One region of the Pseudorhodoplanes sinuspersici genome, then DNA from elsewhere that is predicted to be linked to it. Evidence: riboswitches for the same ligand, from Rfam matches in the RefSeq annotation. Region 1 holds a riboswitch; the other holds the start of a gene.

Region 1 (4,462 bases):
CGGAGGCCCAAGCTGCGATGATCCGGCTCACCGGCCGTGGGTCACCAGCGGAGGATAACAAGAAGAGCCGCCCGGTGTCGTCCGGTCCACGGTGTCTGTCCTCCGGGGTTGTCGCAGAGTAAGCCTCAAACACCGCGCGCGGAACGCCGAAGCTTTTCGGCGGTTCGTGGTGCGACCAATCTCATGCGCTTTACTCACACTTGCGCATGGGGCCGCGGGCAGGCTGAGAGCCCGGCGTTCCGCGCGCCCTTCATTTGAAGGGCATCAAGCGGCGGTTTGGACGACGGCGTACCCCGCGCCGCTAAACAACAGGGGCGATGACGCATGTCTAACGTCTTGCTCCTCGCCCCTCTCCCGACGCATAGTCCGCGCATTCAAACCTTTTGGGGGAAACATGAAGCTCGTGCGTTACGGCCCGGCGGGCCGCGAGAAACCCGGCATCATCGATGCCGAGGGTAAAATCCGCGACCTGTCGCGCATCGTGCCTGACATCGACGGCGCCATGCTGGCCGACGGCGGCCTCGCCAAGATCAAGAAGGCGAATATCAACCGGCTCAAGGTTGTGCCCGGCAAGCCGCGGCTCGGCGCCTGCATCGGCCATGTGCGCAACTTCATCGCCATCGGCCTGAACTATTCCGATCACGCCGCCGAAGCCGGCATGCCGATCCCGAAGGAGCCGATCATCTTCAACAAGGCGCCGACCTCGATCTGCGGACCGAACGACAACACCGTGATCCCGAAAGAATCCACCAAGATGGATTACGAGGTCGAGCTCGGCATCGTCATCGGCAAGCGCGCGCGCTATCTCGACAAGGGCAAGGCGATGAGCGCTGTCGCGGGCTATTTCGTGTCCAACGACGTGTCGGAGCGCTCTTTCCAGATCGACCGCTCCGGCGGCCAGTGGAACAAGGGCAAGGGCTGTGAGACCTTCGGCCCGATCGGCCCGTGGTTCGTGACCAAAGACGAGATCAAGGACCCGCAGAACCTCGACATGTGGCTCGACGTCAATGGCGAACGCCGCCAGACCGGCAACACCAAAACGATGATCTTCGGTGTCGAACACCTTGTCTGGTATTGCTCGCAATTCTTCGTCATGGAGCCCGGCGACATTATCGTCACCGGCACCCCGCCCGGCGTCGCGCTCGGCATGAAGCCGGAGCCGAAATTCCTGCAGGCCGGCGATGTCGTCACGCTCGGCATCGAAGGGCTTGGCGAACAGAAGCAGAAGCTGGTGGAATTGAAGAAGTAAGCGGCGCGCTTCCTTCGCCTCTCCCCGCTTCAGCGGGGAGAGGTTTCACCACCACGCATGAAAATGATGCACCGGTCCGTGGCCATGGCCGATGGTGAGCTGATCGGACGCCTTGATCGCGGCGGTGATATAGGCCTTGGCCTCGCGCACGGCGTCAGCGAGCGGCAAACCCTTGGCAAGCCCTGCCGCAATTGCCGACGACAAGGTGCAGCCGGTGCCATGTGTGTTCTGCGTCTCGAACCGCTCGGCGGCAAGACGCGCGACAGAAGTTGGCTCGATCAAGAGATCGACGCTCTCCGGCCCCGAGGCGTGGCCACCCTTCATCAGCACAGCACGCGCGCCCATGGCCAACAGCTTTTCGCCCTGCTCGCGCATCTCGCTTTCGTTCTGCGCCATCGGTGCTTCAAGCAAGGCCGCAGCTTCCGGCAGATTGGGCGTGATCACCATTGCCTTCGGGATCAGCACCTCGCGCAACACCTGGATCGCCTCTCCCGCCAGCAAGCGATCGCCGGACGCCGCGATCATCACCGGATCGAGTACCACCTTCTCCTGTGCGAATCGGACAAGCCCGTCAGCAACGGCATGGATCACGCCAGGATTGGACAGCATGCCGATCTTGACCGCACCGACATCGAGATCGGAGAACACCGCATCGATCTGCGCCGTGACGAAATCCGGTGGCACGTCATGAATGCCCGTCACGCCCCTGGTGTTCTGCGCCGTCAAGGCAGCAATGACGGAAGCACCATAGACGCCGAGCGCCGAGAAGGTTTTCAGGTCGGCCTGAATGCCGGCGCCGCCCCCGGAATCCGACCCTGCAATGGTGACGGCAATCGGCGTCATGAGGAAACCTTTGCCCACGCGCGCAAACGCTCCAACGTATCGGCAGCAATGTCGGGCAGGTCGCTCTGTGGCGCGTGCATCTCTCACTCCCTCCGCCGGCATGACCCGGATCAGGTTCGATGGGTTGGCCGGATGGCCTCTCAGCACGGCGGCCGATCCGCCGCGCACCCCATGAGATCGCACGATCTTTAGCCGCTAAATCCTCCAATGCAAGCTGCGCATATCATGGCTGGATCAGTTCGAAAGCTTGACGCCGGCGGCCTTGATGATGGCGCCCCATTTGTCGGTTTCGCTCTTGATGAAGGCCCCGAATTCCTGCGGCGTCGTCGGCCGCGCCTCCGCCCCGCCCTGATAGATGCGCTCCTTCACCACGGGATCGTTCATGGCGGCAACGAACGCCTCATTCAGCTTCTTGATGATGTCGGGCGGTGTGCCGGCCGGCGCGATCAGACCGAACCAGCCGATCGATTCATAGTCCTTGATACCGCCTTCGATGAAGGTCGGCGCATCCGGCAGATGGCTGTCGCGCTTGAGACTGGTCACGCCGAGCACCCGGATCTTCCCCTCCTTGATCATCGCCTGGGAGGACGGCACATCGACGATGGCCAGCGGGATGTGACCGGCCACGACATCCTGGGTTGCCGGACCAGAGCCCTTGTAAGGCACGAGCGGGATTTTTGCTGCAGTCAGATGATTGAACAGTTCGGACGACAGATGCATGGCCGTGCCGTTGCCACCATGGCCAATCGCAAGTTTCCCCTCGCCCGCCTTTGCCATCTTCACAACATCGGCCAGCGACTTGCCCTGAAAGCCCGGGCCAGCCACCATCACAAAGGGGATGGCCGTCAGCAGCGTGATCGGCGCCAGATCCTTTTGCGGATCGTAGGGCATCTTGTCCTTGAGGCTGATATTCACCGAGAGCGCGCCCGCCGCACCGATGCCGATGGTGTGGCCATCGGGTGCCGCCTTGGCGACGGCATCGACGCCAATGTCACCGCCCGCCCCGGGCCTGTTGTCGATGACGATCGGCTGCCCCAAACTCTTTTCCAGATGCGGCTGCATGGCGCGGGCAAGGGTGTCGGTGCTGCCGCCCGGCGGGAAAGTGACAACGAGCCGGATCGGCCGGTTGGGATAATTCGCCTGAGACTGCGCGACGCCAATTATGCTCATTTGAGCAATCGCAGCCACGACAAACAATTGCGCGAGTCTGCCCATCATCTTCCTCCCACCATCATTCTTGTTATTCGCTTATGTGCCTGCATTACGATTGCAGAACGCTATTGTTGTGCATCACAACTAAATCTGCAAGAATGAAATCAGCCTGATATTCAGGTAAAAAACAACAATCATGCTCGAGGAAACATAGCGTAAGAGCCCATGCAGCACAGCAAACTTCAGGCCCGTGTCATCATTGTCGGCGCCGGCCCCGTTGGAATGACACTCGCCATGGATCTGGCCTGGCGCGGCATCGACGTCATTGTCGCCGAGACACGTTACCCGGGCGAACCACCAAGCGTGAAATGCAACCACGTCTCAGCGCGGACCATGGAAGTGTTCCGCCGTCTCGGACTCGTGGAGAAAGTGCGCAATGCAGGCCTGCCCGCCGACTACCCGAATGATGCATCGTATCGTACGACATCGACCGGGATCGAGATGGCGCGTATTCCCATCCCCGCGCGCAACGAACGCTACACGGCCAAAGGTGGGCCAGATACCTGGTGGCCGACGGCAGAGCCGCCGCACCGGATCAACCAGATCTATCTCGAGCCTGTCCTGTTCGAACATGCCGCGGCGCAGCCAAACATTCGCATTCTGAACCGGACCGAGATCGAAGATTTCGTGCAGGACGAGACGGGTGTCGTCGCGACCGCGCGAGACCTTGACAGTGGCGAGACCTTCACGATCACAGGCGCGTATCTGGTCGGCTGCGACGGCGGACGTTCGACCATCCGCCGCAAGATTGGCGCACAATTGTCGGGAACGCCGGTGATCCAGCGCGTGCAGTCGACTTATTTTCGCGCTCCCAAGCTTCTGTCGATGATGCCTGGCGAACGCGCATGGATGTATCTGTCGCTTAACCCACGCCGCACGGGCACGCTGGTCGCCATCGACGGCAAGGAAACATGGCTTCTGCACAATCATCTCTACGATGGCGAACCGGATTTCGATTCCATCGATCGCGACTGGGCGTTACGCACCATTCTCGGCGTCGGTCCCGATTTCGAATACGAAGTTCTATCCAAGGAAGACTGGGTCGGGCGGCGCCTCGTGGCCGATAAATTCCGCGATCGTCGCGCCTTCATCGCTGGCGACGCTGCGCATCTGTGGATTCCCTATGCCGGTTACGGCATGAATGCCGGCATCGCCGAT
Region 2 (4,462 bases), 2.7 Mb from region 1:
CAGCCGCTCGCGCTCATGCGCATAAGCGGGGTTGGCGCCAAGATCGCGGTACTCGCAAGGATCGGATTCCATATCGAACAGCATCGGACGGAAGCCGACCGCGTGGACGTATTTCCAGCGCCGGTCGGCAGCCATGAACAGCCGTGCATCGCGCGGTGCCACGCCGAGCTTCATAGCGGCAGGCAGCATGGAATAATCGTATTCGCTGAAAACGATGTCGCGCCAGTCTTTCGGATGTTCGCCTCGCAGCCATGGATGCAGCGAGCGCCCCTCCAGCCGGTGCGACTGCTCCTGCGGATCGGCGCCAAAGCTGTCGAGGAAAGTCGGCAACAGATCGATCGATTCCACCAGCACATCGCAGACTGATCCGCGCGTCGCGTCGGCAGACCGCGAAGGATCGTAGACGATCAGCGGAATTTTCACCGACGGCTCGTGAAACAGGTCCTTCTCGCCGAGCCAATGGTCGCCGAGATAATCGCCGTGATCGGAGGTGAAAACGATCAGCGTGTTGTCCATCAGCCCACGCTCGCGCATGAAGCCGAACAGAAGGCCGAGCTGATCATCGATCTGCCGGATCAAGCCCATATAGACCGGGATCACCTCGCGCCGCACCTCCTCGCGCGCAAAATTCCGTCCGACCAGATGATTCATGAATTCGCGATAGACGGGGTGCGGATCGGCGCGCTCCTCCTCGTTCTTCACCGCCGGAATGACATCGTCGGCGCTGTACATGTCGTTATACGGCGGTGGCGCGATATAGGGCCAGTGCGGCTTGATGTATGACAGGTGCAGGCACCACGGCGCGTCTCCCGCCTCGGTGATGAAGTCCATGGCGCGGCGCGTCATATAGGGCGTCTCGGAATCCTCCTCGGCGACGCGCGCGGGCTTGCGCGCATGCCGCATCGCCCAGCCGGATGCGAGTTCATTATCGCTGCCCTGCGCCGCGTTGGCGTAGTCGTGCCAGGGATTGTCGCCGGGATAGCCTTTGTCGTTGAGATAGGAATTGTAGCGCGGCAGCCGCGGGTCATAGCGACCATCGGGACCGATACCGTGCAATCCGTCGTCGCGCTCGTAAGGATCGAAGCCGCATTCGGACACCCGCACACCGATGATCGACTGCGGGTCGATGCCGAGCCGCTCCATGCCTTCGGCGTCCGGCTGCATATGCGTCTTGCCGACCAGCACCGTCTGAACGCCGAGCGGGCGGAGATAATCGCCCATGGTCATCTCGCCGACCTTCAGCGGAAATCCGTTCCAGGCGGCGCCATGCGACTGCACGTAGCGGCCGGTATAGAAGCTCATGCGCGAGGCTCCACACACGGGCGATTGCACATAGGCGCGGGTAAAACGCACGCCGCGCGCCGCCAATGCATCGATGTTCGGGGTGCGGAGCGTCGGATGGCCGGCGCAGGACAGATAGTCGAAGCGCAACTGATCGCACATGATGAACAGGATGTTTTTGACGTGACGTGTCAAGCGGCGGCCCTTCCCCGTGTCTCGCGGAACTTGCCCATGGAATGCGGGAGCCGCGGCGAAATGGCAATGGCTAACGTCCCCACGCGTTGACACCCGCGCCTATACGCTTACATTAGCCTCGTTCCGAGGGGAGTCCCGAAGAGGGGCTGAGATTCCGCATAATGCGGTAACCCTTTGAACCTGATCCGGGTCATGCCGGCGAAGGGACAGGGATATGCAGTCAAAGTTCGATTCGTCGCGCCAACAGGCGCAATATCCGTCATCACATCCGATGGCGCGATCCTCCACCCCATCCGAAACGCCTGTCAGCATCGTCGGTGCCGGCATTGGCGGCACATGGCAGGCGCTGCTGTTCGCCAAGGCGGGCCATCCGGTCACCGTGTACGAGCGCAGCGGCCGCGACCTTACCCAATCCACCAGCGTGCATGCCGGCGGCATGCTGGCGCCGTGGTGCGAACAGGAAGCGGCGGAACCTATCATCACGCGGCTGGGGGCCCGCTCGCTCAGCCTGTGGCGCGAGCACGTGCCGGACACCGTCTTTAACGGTTCATTAGTCATCGCCCATCCGCGCGACCGGACCGATTTCGAGCGCTTCGCGCGCATGACCGCCCATCACGAGCGCATCCACGACAATCGCATCGGCGAACTCGAGCCGGCGCTCGGCGGCCGCTTCCGCGAAGCGCTGTTCTTTGCAGAGGAAGGCCATGTCGAGCCGCGCCGCGTGCTGCCTTCACTGCATGAACAGCTCACCGCGCATGGCGTCGCGATCCGGTTCGACAGCACCTGCGAGCCGCGCGATCTCGACGGCCTCGTGATCGATTGCCGTGGGCTTGCCGCGCGCGAAGACGTGGCAACCGAAGCGGCGGGCAACCTGCGCGGCGTGAAGGGCGAAACCATCATAGTCGAGACCAATGAAATCTCGCTGTCGCGCCCGGTGCGGCTGATGCATCCGCGCTGGCCGCTTTATGTCGTGCCGCGCGCCGACAATCGCATCATGATCGGCGCGACCTCGCTTGAAAGCGAAGACAACGGCATGAGCGTGCGCTCGGCGCTGGAATTGCTCAGCATGGCCTATGCCGTACATCCGGCCTTTGCCGAAGCCCGCATCGTCGAATTCGACAGCGGTTTGCGGCCGGCCTATCCCGACAATCTGCCGCGCATCACGATCGAAGGATCGCAGATCGCGGTGAACGGGCTTTACCGCCACGGCTTCCTCATCGCGCCGGCGCTTGCCGAAATGACGCTGGCCTATGTCGCGCGGGGCGCAATCGATAACGAGGTTATACGATGCAATTGATCGTCAATGGCGAACGCAGGGATATCGCAGCCGCGCATGTCGATGCCCTGCTGCGTGAACTGGAATTCGAGGGCACGCATTTCGTCGTCGCCGTGAATTACGAGGTCGTGCAACGCGCCCGCTGGGGCGAAACCGCGCTGAAGGATGGCGACGAGGTCGAAATCCTCACGCCACGGCAAGGGGGATGATGATGTTTCCTCTTCACCCGCTCATTCCCGCGAAGGCGGGAATCCAGCGTGAAACCCTGGGCCCCCGCCTGCGCGGGGACGAGCGGAAAGTTGGCAGCATGCGAGGACCATTATGCTGACCCTCTACGGCAAAACCTTCTCCTCTCGCCTCCTGATCGGCACGGCGCTCTATCCCTCGCCCGCGATCATGCAAGAGGCGATCCGCGCCTCGGGCGCGCAGATTGCCACTGTCGCCCTGCGCCGCGAAACCGCGGGCGGCAAATCCGGCAACAACTTCTGGTCGCTGATCCGCGAACTCGAGGTCGCCGTGCTGCCGAACACCGCCGGTTGCCGCTCGGTGCGCGAAGCCGTCACCACCGCGCAGATGGCGCGCGAATTGTTCGGCACATCGTGGATCAAGCTGGAAGTCATCGCCGACGACGAAACGCTGCAGCCCGATGTCGTCGGACTGGTCGAAGCTGCAAACATTCTCGTTAAGGATGGCTTCGAGGTCTTCCCCTACACGACCGAGGATCTTGGCGTCGCGCAGCGCCTGGTCGATGCCGGCTGCCGCGTGGTGATGCCATGGGCGGCGCCGATCGGCAGCGCCCGCGGGCTGATCAATCGCGACGCGCTGAAGCTCATGCGGGCACGGCTGCCCGACATCACGCTCGTTGTCGATGCCGGGCTCGGCGCGCCGTCGCATGCCGCCGATGCGATGGAGCTTGGCTATGACGCCGTGCTGCTCAACACCGCCGTCGCGAAAGCGGCCGATCCGGTCAACATGGCGAGCGCGTTCAAACTCGGCGTCGAAAGCGGCCGCATCGCCTATGAAGCGGGCCTGATGGGCGCGCGCGATTTCGCCTCTCCATCCACTCCTGTCATCGGGACCCCGTTCTGGCATGCCGTATCCTGATCGCTTCTATCCTGTCGTCGATACGCTTCCTTGGGTCGAACGCCTAACGCGGCTTGGCGTCGGCACGGTGCAATTGCGTGCAAAGGATCTGTCGCACGCGGACGCTCTGCCGTTGGTACGCGCCGCGCTCGCGGCGACCAAGGGCACGAACACAAAACTTGTCGTCAACGATTACTGGCAGGCGGCGATCGAGGCCGGCGCGCAGCATCTGCATCTCGGCCAGGAGGATCTCGCCGAGGCCGACATTCCGGCGATCCGCCGCGCCGGTCTTACGCTCGGGCTCTCCACGCATGACGACGAAGAACTCGACAACGCGCTGCGCCACGATCCCGATTATGTCGCGCTGGGTCCGATCTATCCGACCACGCTCAAGGTGATGCGCTTCGCTCCGCAAGGGCTCGACAAGATCGGCGTCTGGAAAAAGCGCATCGGCAGCATTCCGTTGATCGCCATCGGCGGCATCACGCTGGAGCAGGCGCCCGCGGTGTTCAAGGCCGGCGCCGATTCCATCGCCGTCGTCAGCGACGTCACCCGCAATTCCGATCCGGACGCGCGCGTGCGCGCCTGGCTCGAATACACAACGCAACCGGCCGTGCCGGCCTAGAG

The links. Region 1 has a riboswitch for thiamine pyrophosphate ahead of thiD (bifunctional hydroxymethylpyrimidine kinase/phosphomethylpyrimidine kinase). Riboswitches for the same ligand answer to the same signal wherever they lie in the genome.
Region 2: another riboswitch for thiamine pyrophosphate. It lies ahead of CAK95_RS01900 (FAD-dependent oxidoreductase); the one in region 1 lies ahead of thiD (bifunctional hydroxymethylpyrimidine kinase/phosphomethylpyrimidine kinase).

The regions. Positions count from the first base shown of each region.
Region 1 covers NZ_CP021112.1:3,679,684-3,684,145, reverse strand. Annotated here, with positions in the region: gene CAK95_RS17850 (fumarylacetoacetate hydrolase family protein) at 395-1,249, shown strand; gene thiD (bifunctional hydroxymethylpyrimidine kinase/phosphomethylpyrimidine kinase) at 1,295-2,092, opposite strand; TPP riboswitch at 2,162-2,274, opposite strand; gene CAK95_RS17840 (Bug family tripartite tricarboxylate transporter substrate binding protein) at 2,327-3,310, opposite strand; gene CAK95_RS17835 (FAD-dependent oxidoreductase) at 3,470-4,462, shown strand, end outside.
Region 2 covers NZ_CP021112.1:394,426-398,887, forward strand. Annotated here, with positions in the region: gene CAK95_RS01895 (alkaline phosphatase family protein) at 1-1,476, opposite strand, end outside; TPP riboswitch at 1,593-1,700, shown strand; gene CAK95_RS01900 (FAD-dependent oxidoreductase) at 1,748-2,773, shown strand; gene thiS (sulfur carrier protein ThiS) at 2,764-2,961, shown strand; gene CAK95_RS01910 (thiazole synthase) at 3,074-3,856, shown strand; gene CAK95_RS01915 (thiamine phosphate synthase) at 3,843-4,460, shown strand.